Regions from separate parts of the Humiphilus diazotrophicus genome, predicted to be linked through region 1. Evidence: riboswitches for the same ligand, from Rfam matches in the RefSeq annotation. Region 1 holds a riboswitch; each other region holds the start of a gene.
The links. A riboswitch is a leader RNA that binds a small molecule or an ion and turns the genes downstream of it on or off. The one in region 1 is predicted to bind cobalamin.
Positions count from the first base shown of each region.

Region 2: it holds a riboswitch for cobalamin, as region 1 does, so the genes downstream of both, cbpA (modified peptide precursor CbpA) here and cobU (bifunctional adenosylcobinamide kinase/adenosylcobinamide-phosphate guanylyltransferase) in region 1, are expected to answer to the same signal.
Region 3: it holds a riboswitch for cobalamin, as region 1 does, so the genes downstream of both, AC6I7T_RS05860 (ribonucleoside triphosphate reductase) here and cobU (bifunctional adenosylcobinamide kinase/adenosylcobinamide-phosphate guanylyltransferase) in region 1, are expected to answer to the same signal.

Region 1 is NZ_AP040870.1:422,459-430,157, forward strand. Features, by position in the region: gene AC6I7T_RS03535 (ABC transporter substrate-binding protein) at 1-821, opposite strand, end outside; gene AC6I7T_RS03540 (cobyrinic acid a,c-diamide synthase CobB) at 818-2,182, opposite strand; gene cobU (bifunctional adenosylcobinamide kinase/adenosylcobinamide-phosphate guanylyltransferase) at 2,179-2,724, opposite strand; cobalamin riboswitch at 2,842-3,019, opposite strand; gene AC6I7T_RS03550 (glutathione peroxidase) at 3,165-3,713, shown strand; gene coxB (cytochrome c oxidase subunit II) at 4,397-5,425, shown strand; gene ctaD (cytochrome c oxidase subunit I) at 5,456-7,159, shown strand; gene AC6I7T_RS03565 (cytochrome c oxidase subunit 3) at 7,179-7,699, shown strand, end outside.
Region 2 is NZ_AP040870.1:833,210-840,908, forward strand. Features, by position in the region: gene hmgA (homogentisate 1,2-dioxygenase) at 1-79, shown strand, start outside; gene AC6I7T_RS04990 (hypothetical protein) at 94-951, shown strand; gene fahA (fumarylacetoacetase) at 939-2,210, shown strand; gene AC6I7T_RS05000 (hypothetical protein) at 2,619-3,422, shown strand; cobalamin riboswitch at 3,613-3,819, shown strand; gene cbpA (modified peptide precursor CbpA) at 4,035-4,145, shown strand; gene cbpB (peptide-modifying radical SAM enzyme CbpB) at 4,232-5,641, shown strand; gene AC6I7T_RS05015 (TonB-dependent receptor) at 5,780-7,699, opposite strand, start outside.
Region 3 is NZ_AP040870.1:1,075,369-1,083,067, reverse strand. Features, by position in the region: gene AC6I7T_RS05875 (helix-turn-helix transcriptional regulator) at 1-150, shown strand, start outside; gene AC6I7T_RS05870 (isocitrate lyase/PEP mutase family protein) at 260-1,096, shown strand; gene AC6I7T_RS05865 (saccharopine dehydrogenase family protein) at 1,130-2,209, shown strand; cobalamin riboswitch at 2,304-2,521, shown strand; gene AC6I7T_RS05860 (ribonucleoside triphosphate reductase) at 2,721-4,868, shown strand; gene AC6I7T_RS05855 (anaerobic ribonucleoside-triphosphate reductase activating protein) at 4,872-5,480, shown strand; gene lysA (diaminopimelate decarboxylase) at 5,561-6,895, shown strand; gene AC6I7T_RS05845 (carboxylesterase/lipase family protein) at 6,906-7,699, shown strand, end outside.

The sequences.
Region 1 (7,699 bases):
GGACTGGGAAGGTCGATGCGTTCATCTATCCAATAAATCTTTCCTTCACGAATTGCACGTAAAGTCCTCCAGCCTGGATGGTTGGTCAATTGCTGGACTGACATTTTCCCGCTACGGACAAGAAGTAATGCATCCGGATTACGGGCAATCACGGCTTCCAGGCTGATATGAGGCCAAGGCAGAGCAACGTCATCTGTCACGGACTTGGCCCCTGCTATTTCAATCATCCCGGTAATATAATCATCTCTTCCGATCGTAACTATCGGATCATGCCAGATAGGCATAAACACGCGAATCTTTGGCTTACCTGATACGCGTGCACGAATTGCCTTTTCTCTCGCCTTCAATCTCGCAATGAGACTTGCAGCCTCACCTTCGCGATGAATTGCTTTTCCGACATCGCTTATTGAAAGATAGATCCCATCCAGGCTGCGAGGATTCACCATAAAGATGGGAATGCCATACTGCTCAATAGGCCGGAGATGTTCCAGCTGATTAATCTCGCCCACAGCCAGAATCAGGTCTGGATGTAAAGAGATGATTTTCTCAATCGAAGGACTGAGCGGAGAACCAACGCTTGGTCGCTTGGCTGCTTCAGCAGGATATTTGGTGTAGTCACTTACAGCTACCACATCGCCACCCGCTCCAAGCTCGAAAACATCGTCTACAACACTCGGCGCCAGGCAGATAAGCCGGTGAGGGTGATCTGGAACAACGACTGTCCGGCCAAGTTCGTCGGTCAACTTACGAGAAGCCACCGCTGGCAGTACTGCGCCAAGCAATAGAAACGCTATCAGAGCTCTTATCAATTGCACTCTCATGCAAACCGCCTTGCATGCTCGACAAAGCTCTCTGCAATCGACGGATTCGACAGGAAATGAAGGTGAAGGTAGCTACCAAGCACACCGCTATTCCGATAGCCTTCACTCTCCTGCTTACCGGAAAGCGTATAGCTAACACGATAGACGGAGGAAACCTCTTTCGTTGCTGAACACCGTGAATAATGGAAACTATGCCCTCTGGTAATAGTTCCCTTTCGTCCCAGGATGCAATCTTCAGTTAATTCCAATTGCGCGTAACCAAAACGCATGAGACGATCCGTCATCTCAACCTGTAGAGGCAACACCCCTGCCAGCCGGAAGCACTTGCCATCAAGTGTTTTCAAACTTTCGGCCAAATACATCATTCCGCCACACTCGCCATAAATGGGATAACCCTCTGCAGCAAAGTACCTGAAAGCGGAAAGCATGGAAGAATTGTTGGCCAAAGCTTCTGCATAAAGCTCGGGATACCCTCCGCCGAGGTACAACGCACTCAGGTTGGGAGGTAAATTAGAGTCCGTCAGAGGGCTAAACGGTACAATTTCCGCGCCCATCTCGCGCAAACAATCTAAATTGTCCTGATAATAAAAAGAGAAGGACTGGTCCTGAGCAACGCCGATGCGAACCACTTTCGGTTTGCTAATACGGACAGATCTGTTTTCCGGAAGCTTTGGCCTTGAACAAGAGGCCGATCTTGCCAGTAAGTCAAGATTGATATGCTTCAACGCAAAGCCAGCCAGCTCTTCGCGCCTTTGCTGCCAGCCGTCAAACTCTTCCGCAGTATGCAATCCAAGATGTCTCTCCGGAATGCATATCGAAGGCTCTTTGGGTAACCAACCTAAAATAGGTACATCACACGTGGCACGAATTGCCGTCTCTAGCAACCGAAAATGATTCTCACCCGCAACCTGATTCAGAATTACTCCAGCAAAACGGAGCGAAGGATCAAAGGTCAGAAAGCCTTTTACTACAGCGGCAATGCTTCTTCCACTTCTCGATGCATCCACAACCAAAACGATGGGAATATTCAGAAGCTTTGCTATTTCTGCGGCACTTCCTTGTTCTGAACCGCCACTTACGCCATCGAAGAGTCCCATTACGCCTTCGACAATTGCCACATCAGCGTCGCAAACGGCTTTAGCATAGAGCTCTCGATTCGTATCGTGTGAGAGCATCCAGCTATCGAGATTTCGCGAATGGCGATTGCAGATCCTGGAGTGATGCCCCGTGTCGAGAAAATCAGGACCACACTTGAACGCCTGAACAACTAATTTCTTCTGATAAAAAGCGGACATTAATGAAAGAGCGACAGTCGTCTTCCCCACTCCGCTTGCGGCGCCGGCAACAAGAAAGGCAATCACGCCTCCACCTTCCCCTTCAGCACCAGAGGAAGACCGGCCACCATTAGCACAACATTGTCAGCCAGGGCAGCAATACGCTGATTGATCTCTCCAAGGAGATCGCGATATCTACGTCCCGAGGGATACTCTGGAACAACACCACTGCCCACCTCATTTGAAACCAGAACAATGGTTGACCTGCTGGCAGAAATGGCTTTACAGAAAGCATCTGCACGGCTTTGCAGATTATCGCCATTGGCTTCCGCATCCAAAAGATTTGCCGCAAAAATCGTCAGGCAATCGATGAGCACCAGCCCATACTCTCCATCGATCTGATTAAGAACCGAATCAAGCTTTACCGGCTCCTCGATTGTTTGCCAGGATGCAGGGCGTTCCTGCCTGTGGCGCGCGATCTTCGCATTCATCTCGTCATCGGTGTATTGCGCTGTAGCAATAAAGGCAACGGAGTCTGCACGCGTCGCCAAATGCTGCGCGAAGCGGCTCTTTCCGCTACGAACACCACCAAGCACGAGAGTTACCGATTTTCGGTACGTCTCTTGCATATTTCCTCTGCGGTGAGCATTAGAGCCCAATGCCGCGGGATCATCAAATAGCAGGCGCTTCGAGTACGGTATTGACCGACAAGAACGCTTTCCAACTCTCCCATCGAAGCTGGATCAAGCCTGGATTGGCATCTGGCCGGTCTCCTGACTTACGCTTCCTCAAACAACGAACACCTTCCCAGGATCGCTCCCAGTGGCTGCATCTCTGCCTGTTCGTGTTCTCCGCGCTCACAGTTACGGGGTAGTGGCGGATTTGCACCGCGCTTCCCTGAACACCAGATAATTCTTTATAACCAATCGGCAGGGCCGGGTCAACCGATTCATTTTCGGCAAACCGTTGGCCTTTCATGCGTTGTTGCCATTCCTTGCGGTAGACTCATCTGGCACACAATGCGATCCAGTGGTCAAAGGTCGATTGAGGCAATGAGGAGATGAATCAGATGAGCGTCTATGAAGTTCCCCTAAAACGCATCGATGGCACGGATGCTTCGTTGAACGAATACAAAGGAAAGGTTTTGCTGGTTGTTAATGTCGCGTCAAAATGCGGGTTGACTCCTCAATACGATGGCCTTGAGAAGCTCTACCAAAACTATCGCGACCGGGGTTTAGTGGTTATTGGATTTCCTGCAAACAACTTCAAAGAGCAAGAACCGGGAAGCAACGAGGAGATTCAAACCTTCTGCCGAATGAACTACAGCATAGACTTCCCTCTCTTTGAAAAAATCTCTGTAGTTGGAGAATCAAAGCATCCGCTCTACCGGCTGCTTACAACAATGCAGCCAAAGGCAATCAGCACCTCGGGTGATGCCTTTAAAGAAAAGCTAAAAGGACACGGGATCGATCCGAACCCGGAGCCTGAAGTCCTTTGGAATTTCGAGAAATTTATTGTGAATCGCGGTGGCGATGTTGTGGCACGTTTCAGCCCCGACACAAAGCCGGACGATCCAGCTCTTATTCGGCTCATTGAAGACGAACTGGAAAAACAATAGCTGCTCTCAATGCAACGGCCCTGATATGCTCCGAGACTCAGGGCCGAACATTGACTCCGCTTCTCTGAGAAAACAGCAAACCCCTTGTAACACCGATATTCGGCTCTATATTTCACAATTCCACACAAACACAACAGAAAATCGCGAGCCGATGGAACCTGCTTACGATACCCAGCATCTTTACAATTGAAGACATTCTTGTTTTCGCATCTCCTTGCTGGGAACAGGCTTATGATGTGGTACATTCAATCTAGAGCTGAGCGCGGAGGCGATGTTCTTGCACCTTGCAGAACATTTGAAGGCGCATATACAAATTGAAACACTTTCCCCTTTTTCATAGCTCTGGCTTCAGGGTGCACGCGTGTAACTGAGAGCCAACAATTTATCGATTCTTAAGTACTTAGCCAAAGCTCCACTAGAGGAGCGCCGACAACTAACACCCAAAACAATTCAGATCGCAAAGGGCTTGGGACAAAGCGCCTCGTGGATGAAATGTTGTCTATTGCCGTTATTCGAAAACAATAGACATCTCTTCTCGCCTCTACGGGCATCTAAAAACGCCTTTTGGGACTGTGCTGTTCTTAGCTGATGAACTATTCGAACAAGCAGACCGTCAGGCTACTGCTTCGGATTAAAGACCATCCCAACGTTGGTGTAACTGGATTGGATAAGTGACTGATAGAGTGCAAAATCATAGATTTTTGCGGCACACTCTGCTTGTGCTGTCAGGTCTTGGCCTGTGTCAAAAACAGGTCTTCGCCCAGTCGCCTAATACCAACATCTTTTCCCCCGCCTCTACACCGGCAAGCTTGATCCACGGCTTGGGATTATTTGTCCTGGCTATCACGACCGGAATATTTCTTGTTGTTGCAACTCTGCTCGTTACGGCAATTATTCGCTTCCGTGCACGCAAGGATGAGGCACTCGAACCACCTCAAGTGTTTGGCAGCACGCAAATTGAGCTTTCCTGGACAATCATTCCCATCCTCATCATCGTTGTGTTGTTTCTGACTACAGCAAGAATGATCTTTGCAATTCAGGATGCGCCCAAGCCCGCCTCTGCCCTTGACGTAATCGTTATTGGACACCAATTTTGGTGGGAGTTTCGTTACCCAGCGCTCGGTATCGTTACAGCCAACGAATTACATGTCCCCTTAAGCAGCACTTCATCGCCAAAACCAACTTTCTTCAAATTGACATCAGCGGACGTAATTCATAGCTTCTGGATTCCAAATCTGGCAGGGAAAATCGATCTTATTCCTAACAGAGTCAATGAATTATGGATCGATCCTCAACGTGTTGGTTTATACAAGGGCCAATGCGCTCAGTTTTGCGGTCCTGAGCATGCTCTGATGTTGTTGCGGGTTTATGTAGATACACCTGAGCAGTTTCAGGCCTGGGTGCAGAGTCAGAAGAAATCCGCCGTCGAAGATACAGCTGCTGCTGAAGGACGAAAAGTTTTCGAGACGCAATCGTGCATCAACTGCCATGCGGTATCCGGAACCGTTGCAAATGGACGCTATGGACCGGACCTGACGCATCTGATGAGCCGGGACACCCTAGCTTCCGGAGCCGTCGATAATACGCCCCAAAATCTGAAGAAGTGGATCGCGGATCCAAACATCTTTAAGCCGGGCTGCTTAATGCCTGCGATGCAACTGTCGGATAAGCAGCTCGATGAAATTACCGCATATTTGGCAACACTAAAGTAACGCAACTGCACAGAGATAATGAGGTCGAAGATGGCAGATTCCAGCCTCCCGATACAAGGCGGAATGGGTGGGGCAATCGATGTCACCAAACCCCATGGTTTTGGCGGGACAGCGCTTGAAATCGTTCACGACTGGATTGTTACGGTCGATCATAAGAAGATCGGTATTCTCTATATCGCCTACTCTTTGATCTTCCTCCTGGTTGCAGGACTGGAAGCCATCTTTATCCGCATCCAACTTTTTGTTCCACACAATCACTTCGTTTCGCCGATGACCTTTAATCGGCTATTCACCATGCATGGAACGACGATGGTCTTTCTCGTGGGAATGCCGATCTTATTTGGATTTGGAAACTACCTGATCCCGCTCATGATCGGCGCACGAGATATGGCCTTTCCACGCCTGAATGCCTTTAGCTTTTGGCTGAGCGCCTTTTCGGGCATTCTTCTCTATTACAGTTTTATCGGCGGCGTTGGACTTTCAGGAACAGGAAGTGCTCCTGATGTCGGATGGTTTGCTTACGCTCCACTTACGGAACGCGCCTTTTCTCCCGGGCATACGGTCGATTATTGGACCATCTCTGTCCTCTTGAATGGTTTCGGAAGTATCGGAACAGCGATCAATATCATCGCCACGGTATTCTCAATGCGATGCAAAGGAATGACCTTAGCACGCATGCCGCTTCTTGCCTGGCTTTATCTAACCGTCTCATCACTCGTACTGGTCACCATAAGTCCGCTAACTGCCGCACAGATCATGCTCCTGATTGACAGGTATCTAGGTGGACACTTTTTCGACACTCAGGCTGGAGGATCCGCAATTATCTGGGTCCACTTCTTCTGGATCTTTGGTCATCCCGAAGTTTATGTTCTAGTCTTGCCGGCCTTCGCTTTTGCAAACGAGATTATTCCTGTCTTCTCCCGAAAAGCTATCTTTGGATATTCTGCGATGGCAACAGCCTCCGTGGGCATCGCTTTCATCAGTCTCGGCGTATGGGCGCACCACATGTTCACGGTGGGAATGACATCGGTCTCAAATGCTTTCTTCACCCTGTCGACGATGTTAGTTTCGATTCCAACCGGAATTAAGATTTTCAACTGGCTGGCAACAATGTGGGGTGGGAAGATCCGCTTTGCTTCCCCAATGTTGTTTTCAGCTGCATTCCTACTGCAGTTTCTTATTGCGGGATTGACAGGAATTATCCTTGCCGTCTCACCCTTCGACTGGCAACTGCACAATTCATACTTTCTTGTTGCCCACTTCCACTACGTTCTCGTCGGAGCAATTGTCTTCATGATCTTTGCTGCCATGTACTATTGGTACCCAAAGATGACTGGACGCATGCTGGACGAACGCCTGGCTAAGTGGCACTTCTGGCTATTTCTGATCGGATTCCATATCACCTTTGACGTTATGCATATTCCAGGAATCCTGGGAATGCCAAGACAGATATTCACCTACGAAGCAGATCGTGGATGGACACTTTTAAACCAGATCATCTCCTTCGGAGCAGTCTTTCAGGCCGCAGGCGTGCTGGTACTCGTCTTTAACCTGGTCAACTCTTATTTCCGGAGAAAAGAGGCAGGACCGGATCCATGGGATGCGTGGACATTGGAATGGTCTACCAGCTCGCCTCCGCCTGCCTACAACTTCGCTACCGACCCCGTGGTGGCAAGCAGAAGACCGCTTTGGGATATAAAGCATCCCGAAGACAAAGATGCCGACTTTGAATAAAGCACAAGGCTAATTTTCGATGAGCACTATCCCCCAGCACCAGAGTTATCAGGCACAACATTGGGAGCCACCCTCGCGCGGTAAAGTTGCGATGTACTCGCTGATCGTTGCCGAGACAGCAATCTTTACCATCTTTGTGGTCGCCTATATCTACAACATCGGGAAGAGCACCTTTGGGCCGACACCTAGAGAGGTTCTTGAGGTCCCGATCTTCTATACAATCTGTTTACTCTCAAGCAGCTTCTTTATCTGGCTAGCAGAGCATGCGTTTGCACACAAGAAGTTGCGCTCTTTCACTCTGTGGTGGGCAGTCACTTTCCTGCTGGGAACCATCTTTCTGGTCGGTACCGGAATCGAGTGGCACAAGCTCATTTACGAAGATGGACTCTCAATTAATACAAACCTATTCGGAACAACTTACTACTCGCTGGTAGGACTGCATGCCACCCACGTGGTCATTGGCTTGATCATGATTTTTATTGTCCTGGCCTTTGCAATGACCGGACATTTGAGTCCTAAGCATTCGGAACGAATAGAAAT
Region 2 (7,699 bases), 410 kb from region 1:
CCTGCAACACGAGTACTATGTCTGCTGGCAAGGCCTCAAAAAACACTTCCGTCCCGAGCGGAGACCGGAGGAAGATTAGCCATCAGTAAAAAAATGAGTGCCATCGACAGCTTACTTTTCGACCTGATCGACTATGCCGGACTGTTCCCCCCATCCGGTCTCGACATCCGTTCTGCCTTCGGTAACTACCTGCGGTACATGAAAGGGAAACACGCCTCCATGCTAGGGCGTTTTGTCATCGATATAGATCGGCTGCCCGAATTGCGTAAGATCGCAGGAGAGACACTTTGGGACATGAAACTAACCATCATTGCCCCACCAACTACCAATTGGGAGAAATTGCCGCTTCTCTTCAATGATGGACTGCCCTTTGACTCTATCGAGATCAAGACCGACCAGCTTGTCGAAATCACGCGCCTCGGCGAAATGATCCCTACCGGAATTGCCACTTACTTCGAAGTGCCTATCTCTCCCGTTGTATCCGAAACGCTCCACGATATCGCTGCCATCGGAGCTCGAGCAAAGCTGCGTACCGGAGGCATCACCTCCGAAGCCTTTCCCCCCTCCGATATCATTCTCGAAATGCTGAAAACCTTAGCCCACCGTTGCATTCCCTTCAAGGTCACAGCAGGTCTACACCATCCGATTCGTTCGCATCACCCCTTCACCTACGAAACCGATAGCCAAACCGGAACTATGCACGGATTTCTAAATGTCTTTCTTGCCGCAACATTGCTTTACTTCGGAGGAGCGCCCTCGGAAGCGAAACAGTTGCTGGAGGAAGAAGATCCGGCAGCCATCTTTACGGCTCCGGATGCTATCTCCTGGAGAGGCTTCCACTGGACTACCGAACAAATTCTTTCCGTTCGAAGGGAGTTCGCCATCAGCTTCGGTTCATGTTCTTTCGAAGAGCCTATTCACGACCTGGAGGCAATGGGATGGCTGACGTAAGAGAAAGCTGGGTACCCGCAGCCAACGATCCAACTTCAGACTTTCCCCTCCAGAATCTTCCCTATGGAGTTTTCCGTCATCAGGGAGAGACACGCATCGGTATCGCTATCGGCAACCAGGTACTTGACCTCCGTGCATGCGCCCAAAAAGGATTACTTTCGGCTCTTCACCAGGAAGCTCTCGATGCCTGTCGCGTTGAGGTGCTCAATCCCCTGATGTGTCTTGGCTCCAGTACATGGTCAGCGTTACGCCAGCAAGTGACGGCTTTGCTCGATGCCAGATGGGAAAAGAAAACCGATGTGGAATCGCTACTCGTTCCTATGAACGAAGTAAAGATGCAACTTCCAGCAAATATCGGTGACTATACCGACTTCTATGCAGGCATCCATCATGCTCTTCGCGTCGGCAGGCTCTTCCGTCCCGATAACCCGCTACTGCCGAATTATAAGTATGTTCCCATCGGCTATCATGGCCGTGCATCTTCTATTGTCATCAGCGGTGAAAACATCCATCGTCCCTGTGGCCAAACCAAGGCTCCCAGCGATACCGCACCTGTCTTCGGGCCGACAAAATCGCTCGATTATGAGCTGGAAATCGGCGTCTTTGTTGGCACTGGAAATCGTCTTGGACACAGTATTCCTGTTGACAACGCAGAGAAACACATTTTCGGACTATGTCTGATTAACGACTGGTCAGCGCGCGACATTCAATCCTGGGAGTACCAGCCTCTGGGCCCTTTCCTGGCGAAGAGCTTTGCGACAACAATCTCTCCCTGGGTAGTTTCCTTGGAAGCACTTGAACCCTACCGCGTCCCCACGCCATCGCGGCCGGAAGGAGATCCAGCCCCGCTGCCACACCTCGCCTCTTCTACGCCTGAGCGAGATAGCATAGACCTAACGCTTGAGGTATACATCCAATCCGAGCAAATGCGCCGCATGAATATCGATCCAATGAGGCTCAGCCGTAGTAATTTGAGCGACCTCTATTGGACTCTATCTCAACTGGTGGCCCACCATACCAGTAACGGCTGCAATCTGCGCTGTGGAGATCTGCTGGCAACCGGCACCATCTCCGGTCCAGATTCCGGTTCCGAAGGATGCCTTCTAGAAAAGCGGCACAATCCCGATCCGGTGCGCTTGCCCAGCGGCGAAACACGGGTGTTTTTGGAAAGAGGAGATCAGATTCTCTTCCGTGCTGTTACGGAAAAGGAAGGGCTGCCAAGAATCGGCTTCGGCGAATGCACTGGAATGATCCTGTAAGGGATGGTATGCCGATCCTGATACTTCAAAGCCTCCCATCATGGCTACTACTTAACTGGATTCGCATGTTCTTTAGTGAACATAACAATAACCAACAAGGCCGACGCAAGAAAGCTATCTTCCGTTCACACCTGAGAACTTCAAGATCAATTCTCATCAGATCTCTCGTCTGAGATAATCGGGAATCTGGATTTTGCATCTATGGTGATTTCAAGCAAAGTCTAAAGAGATTCAGCTATGCCCCACATCGGGAATATTCATCACCCAAGCAATTATTAGATTTTTCTAGGCATTTTTCATCAGACAATCATTACGTTAGTAATAAAGACGGGCTTTTCCAGCGAAGCATTTCTACCGCACTGCCTCAGCCAATATGTATCATTGACACAAACCAATTGAGGAGCTTCCATGTTTTCTCGGGCATTCTTGTCCCGCGTTGGCATTTTGCCAACCCTAGTCGTTGTCTGTCTCATGTCGGGCTGTTCGGGCAAATTGACTCAACGAGATGCCAAGCGCATGATTGAGGCCCAGCTGAAGTTACATGCCGCTGGAGATAACAAGATATCTGGAGCTATCCCCGGCTATAAGATCGAAGGTATGGGCGAAGCTACAGACTCAGAGGCATTTCCGTTGGCAGAACATCAGCCATATGGTTCGCCGAGTGGTAATGGAGGACCATCAAAAGAAGAGATTTTTTACGGACCCCTGCTGGAGTCATTGAGCAAACTCGGATACATAACCGTACAAGAAGAGGATCCTCAAAGTAAAACTGTATCCGGAGTGACGTTGCACTATCCCCATTCACGCACAATACGGTTGACGCCAAAGACAGGCAGCCCCACAGATTCCGCTTCAACGCGTGACTATAGCACCGGATTCAGTTGCTATCCCATGCCGAAGCCCGATCAATGTAACATTCCTCCCCTCGTTGAAATTGGCAAGGACTTCAAGATTAGCGGCATATACCAGGATGATAAGCGCGCCAAGGTTGGCATTCTGATTTCGTGGAAGCTAACCCAGTTCGGCACAGAACTTAAACCATACGCCAGACCGGGCGGAGATCCTTACAGCCAAGCCCTAAGTGACTACCGCGCTAGGTGGGAGCAGTTCCTCACCTCTCATCCAGACTCAGCAGAAGAGCCGGCAACAATCCTCTTCGAGAAGTTCGACGATGGCTGGCACATTGTTGATCAAAGCGGGAAGAGCATATAGGCCAGCAGCTTCAGGCAAAAGCTTGAATCGAAACCTCAAGAAATTGCGCAGCTTTCTCTCATAGGAAGCTGTGCCTCTCAGCTGAGGAAGCACGGCGACAGTTTCAGATCCTGACACGCATGAACCTAAACATCATTCTGTGATCTGGACTATTGTCCACCCCACCCGCTCTCTATAAAATTTCCCCTGACATCTAGATTTGGTTTCGGGTTGCCCTCCAAAGGCAACAGGGAATTCCGGTGAAAAACCGGAGCGGTCCCGCCGCTGTAAGCGAGAAGGCAGCTTCCTATTTACCACTCGTCAGAAATGCCGGGGAAGGTGGAAGCTTCCATTGAGAGCAAGCATTAAGCTCTCTGAACTTGCGAGCCAGAACACCTGACCGAAACCGCGACTCAACGATCTCCGCGTGGAAAACGGGGATGTGGGTTTTTCGTTTTTTGGAGAGAATATCCTTCCTGCCAGCGAAAAGATCCTGCGACAACAATTATTCGTATTCGCGATTCCCTCTTCCGGACCGGAGGATCTTCTGCCGAAATCGGCCAGATCTCTGCACCAGTAAGGAATCTCGCGTTCGGCTTTGTTATTCCATTTTTCGAGGAAGGAGGTGACGTGATGAAGTCCAAGAAGAACGAACCCAGACAACCGGTCATTGCCACGCGAAAAAGTTGTACAGCGAGCGGCACGGGTTTATCTCACTACGTCATGACCGAAACAAAAAAATAGAAGCTACCGACAATAGCTTTACGCACGGCGGATAGTCAAACACCTATCCGCCCCAGAGTTAAGACAAAGAAAAGGATCGCCTCCTCATGGGACTGGAAGCAAAGGGTCACAACAGCTCGTCACGCGGATTGTATTTCAACACAGGTAAAGGAAGCACACTTCAACCAATCGATATCGGCCACGACGAGTACATTGGCTTGGTTGATCCCGACACGGCCTTTTGGGCACTCATCCAAAAAGAGAAACTCGGAGAAGCGTTGACCTCCAGCACATTCCTGCAGCAATACAAACAAAAGGCCAGCAGTTTTGCAGAGGAGATGGCCCGGCTTCGCTTCGATGTGCGGCCCTCTGCCGTGTACTTCAACCCTACGGAGCGCTGCAATCTGAATTGCTCGTACTGCTATTTGCCGGATACAACGCGTCACAATGGCCAACATATGCCAGTAGATCAGGTACTAGTGGCCATGGAGAAATTGAAGCAGTACTTCCGGGTAACTTTGCCTGAAGGATACAAGCCTCAAATAATCTTTCACGGAGCTGAGCCCACATTGAATTGGGAAGCGATGCTGGCAGCGTTCGATCGATATGGCAATGATTTCCGTTTCGGCATTCAGACCAATGGCACAGTATTAGATGACGCTCAATATGATTCCTTGATGGAAAGGAACGTCGCCATTGGCCTATCTCTTGATTCCGCATTGGAAGATATTGCCAGTCGTACGCGCAAAACCTGGGACGGCCATGGCATTTACACCAAGGTTGTTGCTGCCATGGAAAAATTACGTGGTTACTCCAATTACTCTGTCATCTGCACTGTAACCCAGGAGAATCTGGAACAGCTGGTCCCGACAGTTGAATTCTTCCATCAACATGGAGTTACAACTTGCATGCTCAATCCTGTCCGTTGCACTCGTCAGGGAGCACGCAATATTAAACCTGCAGATGAGGTCATTAGCCACCACTATCTAGAAGCACTGCATCGTACCGAAGAGCTCTATCGGGAAACCGGCCGCCGCCTGATTGTGGCAAACTTCGCCAATATTCTCATAGCAATCCTTGCACCGCAGGCACGACGCTTGATGTGCGATATCTCCCCCTGTGGTGGCGGCCGGTGCTTCTTTGCGGTCTCTGCAAATGGAGATGTGTTTCCGTGCAGCGAATTCCTTGGCCTTCCCGCCTTCAATGGGGGCAATCTCTTCCGGGATGATCTCGCTGGAGTCCTAAAGTCCTCGGCCTTCACCATGGTCACAGGAAGGAAAGTAGAAGATATCGATCCCTGTTTCCGCTGTGCCGTTCGCCACTTCTGTGGCTCTCCTTGTCCCGCAGAAGCTTATGAGATGAATGGAGGAATGGATCGCCCTGGGGCCTTCTGTGAACTGTATGAAGATCAAGTCCGCTATGCGATGAGATTGATTGCAGAGAAGCGTCAGGATGCCTATCTATGGGAAGATTGGGACCGCGATACTGTCACTACCTTTGAATGTTCTACTTTGTAGCTTTTTTGGCTATAGAGCTGGGCTGAGTACGATCTCACAAACGATGTATCTGCTGGAGAAAACTTCGGCGCGGCTTTTCCATCAAGAAAAGCCGCGCTTGGCTTTCGCTTGTCCAGACACCGTATTTGTGAAAACGGTCTAGAACAAGAATCGAGTAGCAAACTGAAACTGTCTCGCGGGATCGGCATTTGTAATTCCCGACTTTGGAGAAAGAAAGGTGGCCAGTGGCTTGGCTCCTTCTCCATAGACATTGTTCACCGTAATAAAGTTGTGACGGTTAAAGAGATTATCTGTCTCCACCCGTGTCTCCAGCTGCAATCGCGGATGCACTTGGAACCGCTTGGAAACGGCAACATCTACATCGGCCTGCAATGGCCCACGGAATGAGTTCCTTCCAAACCCCACAGGCCGGTCAACCGCATAACTATCGCCATTATTGTCATCCCCGGTAATCGGATTTACGGGAAGCCCGGAAGCAGTTGTCGCAACCAGAGCAAACTGAGACTTAAAGGGCAATCCAACAAGTGCGTCGGCAACGAACCTGTTCCGTTGATAAAAATCGCTTGGACCCCGCTCGGCGCTCTCTAGATTATTCCATTCGTTCGGTACCCCACTGTTTGCATCCGAATAGAACATCGAATACGCGACAGAATCGGACAGTACATAGTGGGCCGCAAGTTGGAGCCGTTGTCCCACTCGTTCTGTCACACCAACATCGAGTGAATCGTAGATGCTGGAAGCGGTGTTTTCAATAACCGCGATATCCCGCACCGCTAATCCATCATAGGTCTGATATGGACGTGTAGCATTGGCTGCCGCCGCAGCACTGGCCAAGGTACCTCCACGATATTGCCCGGGACCAGTGCGGATAAAGGGCGTGGGATGGTTGATATCGTTGACTCTCATCTGCTTTAACGTATGAGAATGTAAGCCCGAAATAGTCAACACCAGTCCCCCGCCAAGCTGCTGCTCAATACCTGCCGAAACCTGCAATGCGTAGGGATTGGAGAGCTGACTCGGACGCAGGTACAAATCTCTCTTACCGGACGAAGCTCCGGATGGAGGCGTCAAGAGAGAATTCGGGAAGGATGGAAAGCCCGGATCTCCATAATTCAAGGAGTAAGTTGCCGTTGGAGCGTTGGGTCCCAGGGTCCGAAAGCGTCTCGCGATGTAGAGATAATACTGGTCGTAGAAGAGACCGGTGGCAACGCGAACGACGGTCTTTCCATTTCCACGTACATCCCAGGAGAGGCCAACTCGCGGCGCAAAGTTCGCATGATTATCAGTCAAGGTCTGAAATTCATAACGCAAACCAAGGCTGGCGACCAAAGAGGGAGAAAGTTTGAATTCGTCCTGCACAAAAGCATTTATCTCTGTCTGGTCATAACGGAGAAAGGCTGTTCCGAAAGTCTGGCTGTAGCTGAGCGGGTGTTGTCCTGGTTGAGGAGCACCGGAGGCAAACGTGTAGGTCCCATACGGCGTATAGGAATAGTCCTTGGCCTTCAGGTAGGAAACTTCGGCGCCGATCTTCCAGTCGTGTCTGTTCTGGTGGACAGCGAGAAGATCTCCCATGGTGAAGTTTTGGGCATGCACCCAGTTTGAGGTGGAAAACCCCTCAGTACTGTAGTTTGGACGAACAACAGCTACAGAGGTCTGTAACGGAATCGCACTGTCAGGGAAATAATTGACGAAGGAAAACCGCGCTTGATTGATTTTGTTTTCGAAGAGGCTCTGTTCTGTGATTTGACCTCCCCAGGCTTGTGTCCGTGCGTACCGTCCAGTGCTAGGCTGGTTAAAGCCTGAGATACGGTCATTTACATTGTTCGACTCGTAATGGTTTCCATTGAGCCTCACCGCTAAAGAATGCCTGTCCGTAAGCTTATGATCCAAGCGTAGTAGAGAATAGTACTCGTGCACCTGTCCGTCGAAAAAGCCGGGCTTAGGAGACTGTATGTAGGCACCGCGATCCTGCCTGGCACCCTCGTAATTGGCAAAGAAGGTGGTACGCTCATCTCTTAAAGGACCACCGACAGAGCCTCCCCAATCTTCACGTTCGTT
Region 3 (7,699 bases), 650 kb from region 1:
CGAGCACTCGAGATGCTTGTACGGTATGACGATTTGACGAGCCTTGCACTGGAACTCGGGTTTTCCAGTCATAGTCATTTCAGCGCTGCGTTCCGGCAGCATTATGGCTATTCTCCGTCAGTCTTCAAGCGTTCGGCTCTTGGACGTTGATCGGCATAAGCGGACATTTCCAAAAATAGCTAAAGATTCTGACAGCGATCTCTCCTCTATACATGGCCTACTGTCGTCATAGTGAACCTTTGGATTCTGGAGAGAGTATATGAACCAGTCAGAGCAAACCAAAAATTTCCGCAAATTACACACACGTCGTCCGTTGATTTTGCCAAACGCATGGGATGCCGCAAGTGCCCGCGTGTTCGAAGCCCTCGGCGCGGAAGCAATTGCCACTACCAGCGCTGGCGTCTCGTGGACGTTCGGGTGCAGCGATGGTCAGAAGCTGAATCGCCAGGAAATGTTCGATGTGATCCGCAACATCATTCGGAGCGTGAATGTTCCAGTAACCGCAGATATCGAGAGTGGCTATGGCAGTGGTTCAGTTAACGATGTGGCAAAAACGGTGGAGCAGCTGGCTTCGATCGGCGTTGCCGGAATAAATATCGAGGATTCTCCCGGACGCAACGGCCAAGCGCTACTCACTGCCAACGAACATGCCGAGCGGATTCGGATCGCGCGCAAAACGGTAGGTGACGCTGGCTGCGATCTGGTCATCAATGTGCGGACAGATGTGTATCTCTTTCAGGTGGGTGATCCGGATAGCAGATTCGATAACGTAGTGGAGCGCGCGAAGGTCTATCGCTCCGCAGGCGCCGATTGCATTTTTGTACCTGGTGTTATCGATTCCAGCACTATTGCCAGTCTGGTCAAGGCTATCGATTATCCGCTAAACGTCATGGTCGCACCTGGCGCGCCAAGTGTGAAAAGTCTTGGGGAAATGGGTGTTGCTCGCGTAAGTGTGGGACCGGGTATCACTCAGGTAGCGCTTGCGGCAGCTCAACGCGCAGCGCGTGAACTTCTTGAACACGGTACCTATGGAGTCCTTGAAACGGGGTTGCCTTTTGCTGAGATTAACACCTTGTTTACTCCACGTCTTCAGTAATCAAGACCGGATTGAGCCCAGGAGCAAGTAGCTATGACGTATCAAGAGATCAGTCGGCGCACCACAATCAATAGCAACCACAAAATCGCGGTTGTCGGCGCATCAGGGCATACTGGCCGTTTCGTTGTGTCTGAATTGGCGCGGCGTGGTATCAAAGGTATTCTTGTCGGGCGCGATGCAGAGAAGCTTTCTCCCTTGGTCAGCAGGCATCCGTCATGGAAGATTCGCTTGGCCTCTGTTGATGCTCCTCAAACGCTCGATCAGGCGTTGGCGGATGCGTCGTTGATTATCAATTGCGCTGGTCCCTTTATCGATACGGCGGTGCCTGTGATGGATGCAGCTCTTCGTGCTGGTATCCATTATTTGGACGTGACTGCAGAACAACGGGTAACGCTTGAGGCTTTCGAGCGGTTCTCCGCGGCAGCAAAGGCGGCGGGAGTTGTAATCATGCCTTCCATCGCGTTTTATGGCGGATTAGGAGATCTTCTTGCGACAGCGGCCATGGCGGATTGGACGACAGTAGACGAAATCCATCTGGCTGTTGCACTCGATAGTTGGAAGCCGACACGCGGAACTTCTCGGACAGGAGAGAGGAATCCTGGCCGCAGATTTGTGTTTTCAGGGAATGTACTGACCTTTGTTGACGATCCTTCCCCTGAGCTTTCGTGGGATTTTCCTCCGCCTTTTGGGAAACAGGATGTTGTCATTTTCCCTCTGGCTGAGACTATCGTGATCTCGCGCCACCTGCGGGTGCCCGAAATTCATGCCTATGTGAATCGAACTGCCTTGAAGGACCTTCATGATCCCGGTACGCCACCACCCATAGCGGCAGATGAGCGAGGTCGTTCCGATCAGCGTTTCTATATGGAAGTACTCATCCGTAAGGGAGACGAGGAACGGTATGCAGCAGTATCGGGGCGTGATATCTATGCCGTTACTGCCCCTTTGGTAGCCGAAGCAGCGGAACGGATTTTGACTGGCGATTGCAGAAGGGCAGGAGCTGTCACTCCCGGCGAGATTTTTGATTCGAGAGCGTTTCTGGAAGCACTCTCGCCCGAACCGTTTTCTCTGAGCCTCGGAGAGGGCGTTGCAAGCATGAGCCGAAGTACGTAGCCAGATTTGCTTCTTCTGGCGTATCACTTTTTAGGATGCTTGGATATACACAGGTATCGCAATTTGTTGGGTTGACGATAGGTGGTGGACCCAATATGATGGGGTTCGTGTTCGGTGGCGAGGTTGCGAGTCAGCCTCGCCTGAAAAGGGAACCTCGTGCAATTCGAGGACTGCCCCGCAGCGGTAAATGGGAACGAATTCCATCACATGCACTGGCTTTCCCAAGAAGCTGGGAAGCGATGGCGAGTAGATGCAGCTCAATGGGGCTGCAAGCCCACAAGTCCGAAGACCTGCCGACACGACGCTTTGCGCGTCTTGACTGAAGCCTTCGTGGGAGAGGCTGGTCGGATCAGGATTTGTCCGTACAGGTGGAGGAAATCTCCATTTGTTGGCTCGTGCTCTTCTGCCCAACTCCATGAAGTAAGAGATGATCGGGTTATGTAACCAGTCGTGTGTCATATTTCTGTGGCCGCTTCTGTTTGCTGCCCCTTTTGCCTGTTAGGAGATCAATGTGGAAACCGTTGCAAATACTTATAGGGAACAGCAAAAGAAAAATAGTGCCGGGGCATTTACTGAAATATGTAAAAGAGATGGAAGCATTGTAGCTTTTGATGCACAGAAGATTACGACAGCCATTCGAAGAGCGGGAGAGGCGGCCGGAGAATTTGGAGAAGATATTGCAGTTTCGCTTACCCGTCGTGTTATTGCCTTGAATCTGGCACTTGAGCGCTCTGAAATGTTAAGCGTCGAGGCAATTCAAGACGCTGTTGAAGAAGTTCTTTTGAACTCACCATTCAAGAAAACTGCACGTGCCTACATCTTGTATCGCGAACAGCACAAGAAAATTCGGGAGTTGGTTGATCAGGCTAATGTCGATCTGGTTGCCCAATATCTGGAGAGGACAGACTGGAAGGTGCAGGAGAACAGCAATATGGCCTTTTCCCTGCAAGGGATGAATAACTATATTGCCAGCCAAATCAGCGAAACATACTGGCTAAATGAGATTTACTCTCCTGAAGTGCGGGAGGCACATGTAAGCGGTGCTTTGCATCTGCACGATCTTGGCCTTTTGGCGGTTTATTGTGTTGGATGGGATCTGCAGGATCTTTTACTCGCAGGATTTCGGGGAGCTCCTGGGAAAGCGGAAAGCAGGCCTGCAAAGCACTTCCGCACAGCGCTCGGACAGATTGTCAATTTCTTTTATACCTTGCAGGGCGAGGCTGCAGGAGCTCAAGCCTTCTCCAACTTCGATACGTTGTTAGCTCCCTTTATTCGCAATGACGGTCTTACCTATGAGGAGGTTAAGCAGGCTCTGCAAGAGTTTGTCTTTAACCTCAATGTTGCAACACGCGTTGGATTTCAAACTCCGTTTACCAATCTCACTCTCGATCTGCAACCTCCTACCATGCTGGCGGAGCAGGCCGTAATTATTGGCGGAGAGCGACGAAGCGAGACGTATGGGCAGTTTCAGGAAGAAATGAATATGCTCAATCGTGCTTTCCTCGATGTTTTGGTCGAAGGGGATGCTCGCGGGCGTGTCTTCACTTTTCCCATTCCCACATACAACATTACTGCCGATTTTCACTGGGATTCACCGGTACTGGATCGTCTTTGGGAGGTAACGGCGAAATATGGAGTGCCGTATTTTGCCAACTATGTAAATTCCGATCTTTCTCCCGATGACTCTCGTTCCATGTGTTGCCGCCTTCGTCTTGATACCAGGGAATTGCAGAGGCGGGGAGGAGGTCTTTTCGGTGCCAATCCTCTTACCGGTTCGATTGGAGTCGTGACCTTAAATATGCCTCGTCTCGGCTATCTCTCGAAGAATAGAGACGAGTTTTTCGCGCGGCTCGATCAACTGATGGATTTGGCCCGAACAAGTCTCGAGACCAAGAGAAAAGTCCTTGAGCGGTTTACAGAGAAGAACCTCTATCCATATACGCAATATTATCTCCGCGACATTCGTGCCCGTTTCGGACGTTATTGGGCGAATCACTTTTCCACGATTGGCTTAGTTGGAATGAACGAGGCGTGCAGAAACTTTCTTGGTTGCGATATTGGAAGCCCTGAGGGCTCCCGGTTTGCTGCCGAAGTCTTGGATTACATGCGTGAACGGTTAGCTCTCTATCAGGAAGAAACCGGCAATTTCTATAACCTGGAGGCGACTCCTGCAGAGGGCACCAGCTATCGTCTGGCGAAGCTAGACCAAGAAGCGTTTCCTGAGATTCTTTCTGCAAATGAACGACAGGTGAAAGAAGGGGGCAGTCCTTTCTATACGAATTCCACGCAACTTCCGGTCGATTATACGAACGACTTATTTCAAGTATTGGCACTGCAGGATGCTCTGCAGCAACGCTACACAGGTGGAACCGTGCAGCATCTGTTTCTAGGAGAAGCTGTGCCGAATCCGGAATCTGTAAAAGCGTTTGTGAAGAAGGTTTGTAGTAGTTACAGACTTCCATATTTTACTGTGACTCCTACTTTTTCTATCTGCCCGGAGCATGGGTATCTCAACGGCGAGCAGACATCATGTCCCGATTGCGGAGTTCGTACAGAGGTCTATTCCAGGGTTGTTGGCTATTTGCGTCCGGTGGGCCAGTGGAATAAAGGCAAACAAGCCGAGTTCGAATTGCGCGAATCGCTATCGATTGGAGCCTGATCCATGCTGATCGGAGGTTTCCTTCCGCTTAGTCTTTGCGATTATCCGGGGAAGATGGCTGCCGTCGTCTTTACGCAGGGATGTAACTTTCGTTGTCCTTACTGCCACAACGGAGCTTTACTGACGGCACATTCGGAGACTGCTATAGCGGTCTCCGATGTGCTGGCTTCTCTCCATAGCCGCCGGAAATTTCTGGATGGTGTTGTGATCAGTGGCGGAGAGCCCACTCTACACGCCGATCTGGCGGACTTTCTTGTGGCGGTCCGCTCTATGGGCTACGCCGTCAAACTCGATACGAATGGCAGCCGTCCTAAGGTGCTTCGTGACCTGTTTGATCGGAAGCTATTGGATTTTGTTGCAATGGACGTAAAGGCACCGCTCTCTCGATATGAGGTCCTGGCTGGTATTGCTGTAGAGACATCCGTCATTTGCGAGAGTATCGATCTTATTGCCGAAAGCGGAGTGCGCCATCAGTTTCGAACTACAAACGTTTTGCCTCTGCTTGCTTCCGAAGATCTTGCAGCTGTTCGAGCGATGATTCCAGCTCGTAGCAGCTATTCTCTGCAGTCATTTCGTTCAGAGACAGCCTTGGACCCGTCTTTGCGGGTGTAGTTTCTTGCGGCAAGATGCGCTAGCTCAAAACGATTGGTTCCCGGCGTGGAACCAATAATTCTCTCCACCTTGGTCTCAATCTGCTAGTCTCAAATCAAGACCATTCCTATTACGTAGAGGTTAGCGTTCTGAGTCGCCCGTTTTCGCACCCGAAGAAGAGTTCTGTTCTGCATTGCGGAGAGTTGCCGCTTGATTCTCTCGCGAAGAAATTCGGTACTCCGCTGTATGTCTATTCTGCAGATGAGATTTTGCAGCGATTGAGCTTGTTCCAGAATGCATTTGCCAATCGCTCGCATTTGGTTTGTTATGCGGTGAAGGCAAATTCAGCCCTGGCTATCCTTGAATTACTCGATAAGGCTGGTGCCGGTTTCGATATCGTTTCCGGCGGAGAGCTACAGCGCATCCTGGCGGTGAATCCGAAAGCTGCAGAACGGGTTGTCTTTTCCGGAGTTGCAAAAGAGCCCTGGGAGATGGATCTTGCTCTCGATGCGGGAATCCGTCTTTTCAATGTTGAGAGCGAGCCGGAGCTGGAGCTCCTTGGTGAGCGTGCGAAGAAGAAAAAGAAGTGCGCGCGTATTGCTTTCCGGGTCAACCCGGATGTCTTTGCCGAAACGCATCCTTATATCTCTACCGGTATGCGTGAGCACAAATTTGGCGTTGATTTTGCTACTGCTCGCCGCGTTTATCGCAAGGCTGCCGAGCACAAGTGGCTGGAACCTTATGGGATCAGCGTACATATCGGGTCGCAGATTCGCAGCGCCGATCCGTTTGGTGCCGCCCTGGGGCGTGTTGCTCAGTTCGTGAAGCAGCTCAAGAAGAGCGGAATCGAGTTGCGCAGCATCGATGCCGGCGGAGGGCTGGGAATCGAATATCACTTAGGCAAGAGCTTTGATGCTGAGAAGGAAGTGAAGAAGTACTCTCAGGCAATCAACCAGGCACTTGACGGCATGGATGTAGAGCTCCTTGTTGAGCCTGGCCGTTTCATTGTTGCCCAGGCGGGAGCTCTAGTGACTCGCGTGGTCTATGTGAAGAAGAATGGAAAGAAGACTTTCCTTATTACCGATGCTGGCATGAATGACCTGATCCGCCCTGCCCTGTACCACGCGCATCATGAGATAGTGCCGGTGGAGCCGCATCGTGGTGCCCTTCGTCCGATGGACGTAGTTGGTCCCATTTGTGAGACAGGGGACTTCTTCGCTCGGGATCGTAAGCTACCTTCCCTGAAACGTGGAGATTTGGTTGCAGTGCTGGATGCCGGGGCGTATGGTATGTCCCTGAGTTCGAATTACAACACCCGTCCGCGTCCTGCTGAAATTCTCGTAAAGGGCAAGCAGGCCCGCAGAATTCGTCGTCGAGAGACAATAGATGATCTCCTGGCGGTAGAAGAATGGGGAGGACGGAAGCAACAGGGGTAAGAAGCAGGGAATGTTCCAGAGAAGACGACGTGTTTTGCAATTGTTTGCCGGTGTAATTGTTTGTTCGGCAAATGGCTTAATGGCAGCTGACCGCGGTACTGCGCCATCGCTCCAGATAAAGATAGAAGCTGGTGTTGTAGAGGGAAGTAAGTCCGCCGGAAGTACAGTCAGGGCCTTTAAGGGAATTCCTTATGCTGCACCTCCTGTTGGAGATCTTCGCTGGAAAGAGCCTCAGCCACCTGTTGCCTGGACGGGTGTGCGTCCGGCACAGCAGTTCGGTTCCCGTTGTATGCAGGGGAATGTTTATCCGGATATGGTCTTCCGTGACTCCGGTCCGAGCGAAGATTGTCTCACCCTGAATATCTGGACTCCGGCTGCAAATGCCACCGCCAAATTGCCGGTCATGGTTTGGATTCATGGCGGAGGTTTCCTTGCGGGTGCTTCATCCGAACCTCGCCAGGATGGAGAAAATCTAGCCAAGAAGGGCGTTGTTGTTGTATCGCTCAATTATCGTCTGGGCGTCTTCGGTTTCTTAGCCCTTCCCGAACTCAGCGCCGAGTCGCCACACAAGGCCAGTGGTGACTACGGTCTTCTCGATCAAGTCGCAGCTCTTGAATGGGTGAAGCGCAATATCGCCGCTTTTGGCGGAGATCCTGGCAATGTGACAATCTTTGGCGAGTCCGCCGGATCGTTTTCAGTGAGCGCGTTGATGGCCTCGCCTTTGACAAAGGGGCAGTTCCAGAAAGCGATTGGTGAGAGCGGTAGCGCTGTTGGCGGGAAAACTCTGCCGTTTTTGCCGGGGAA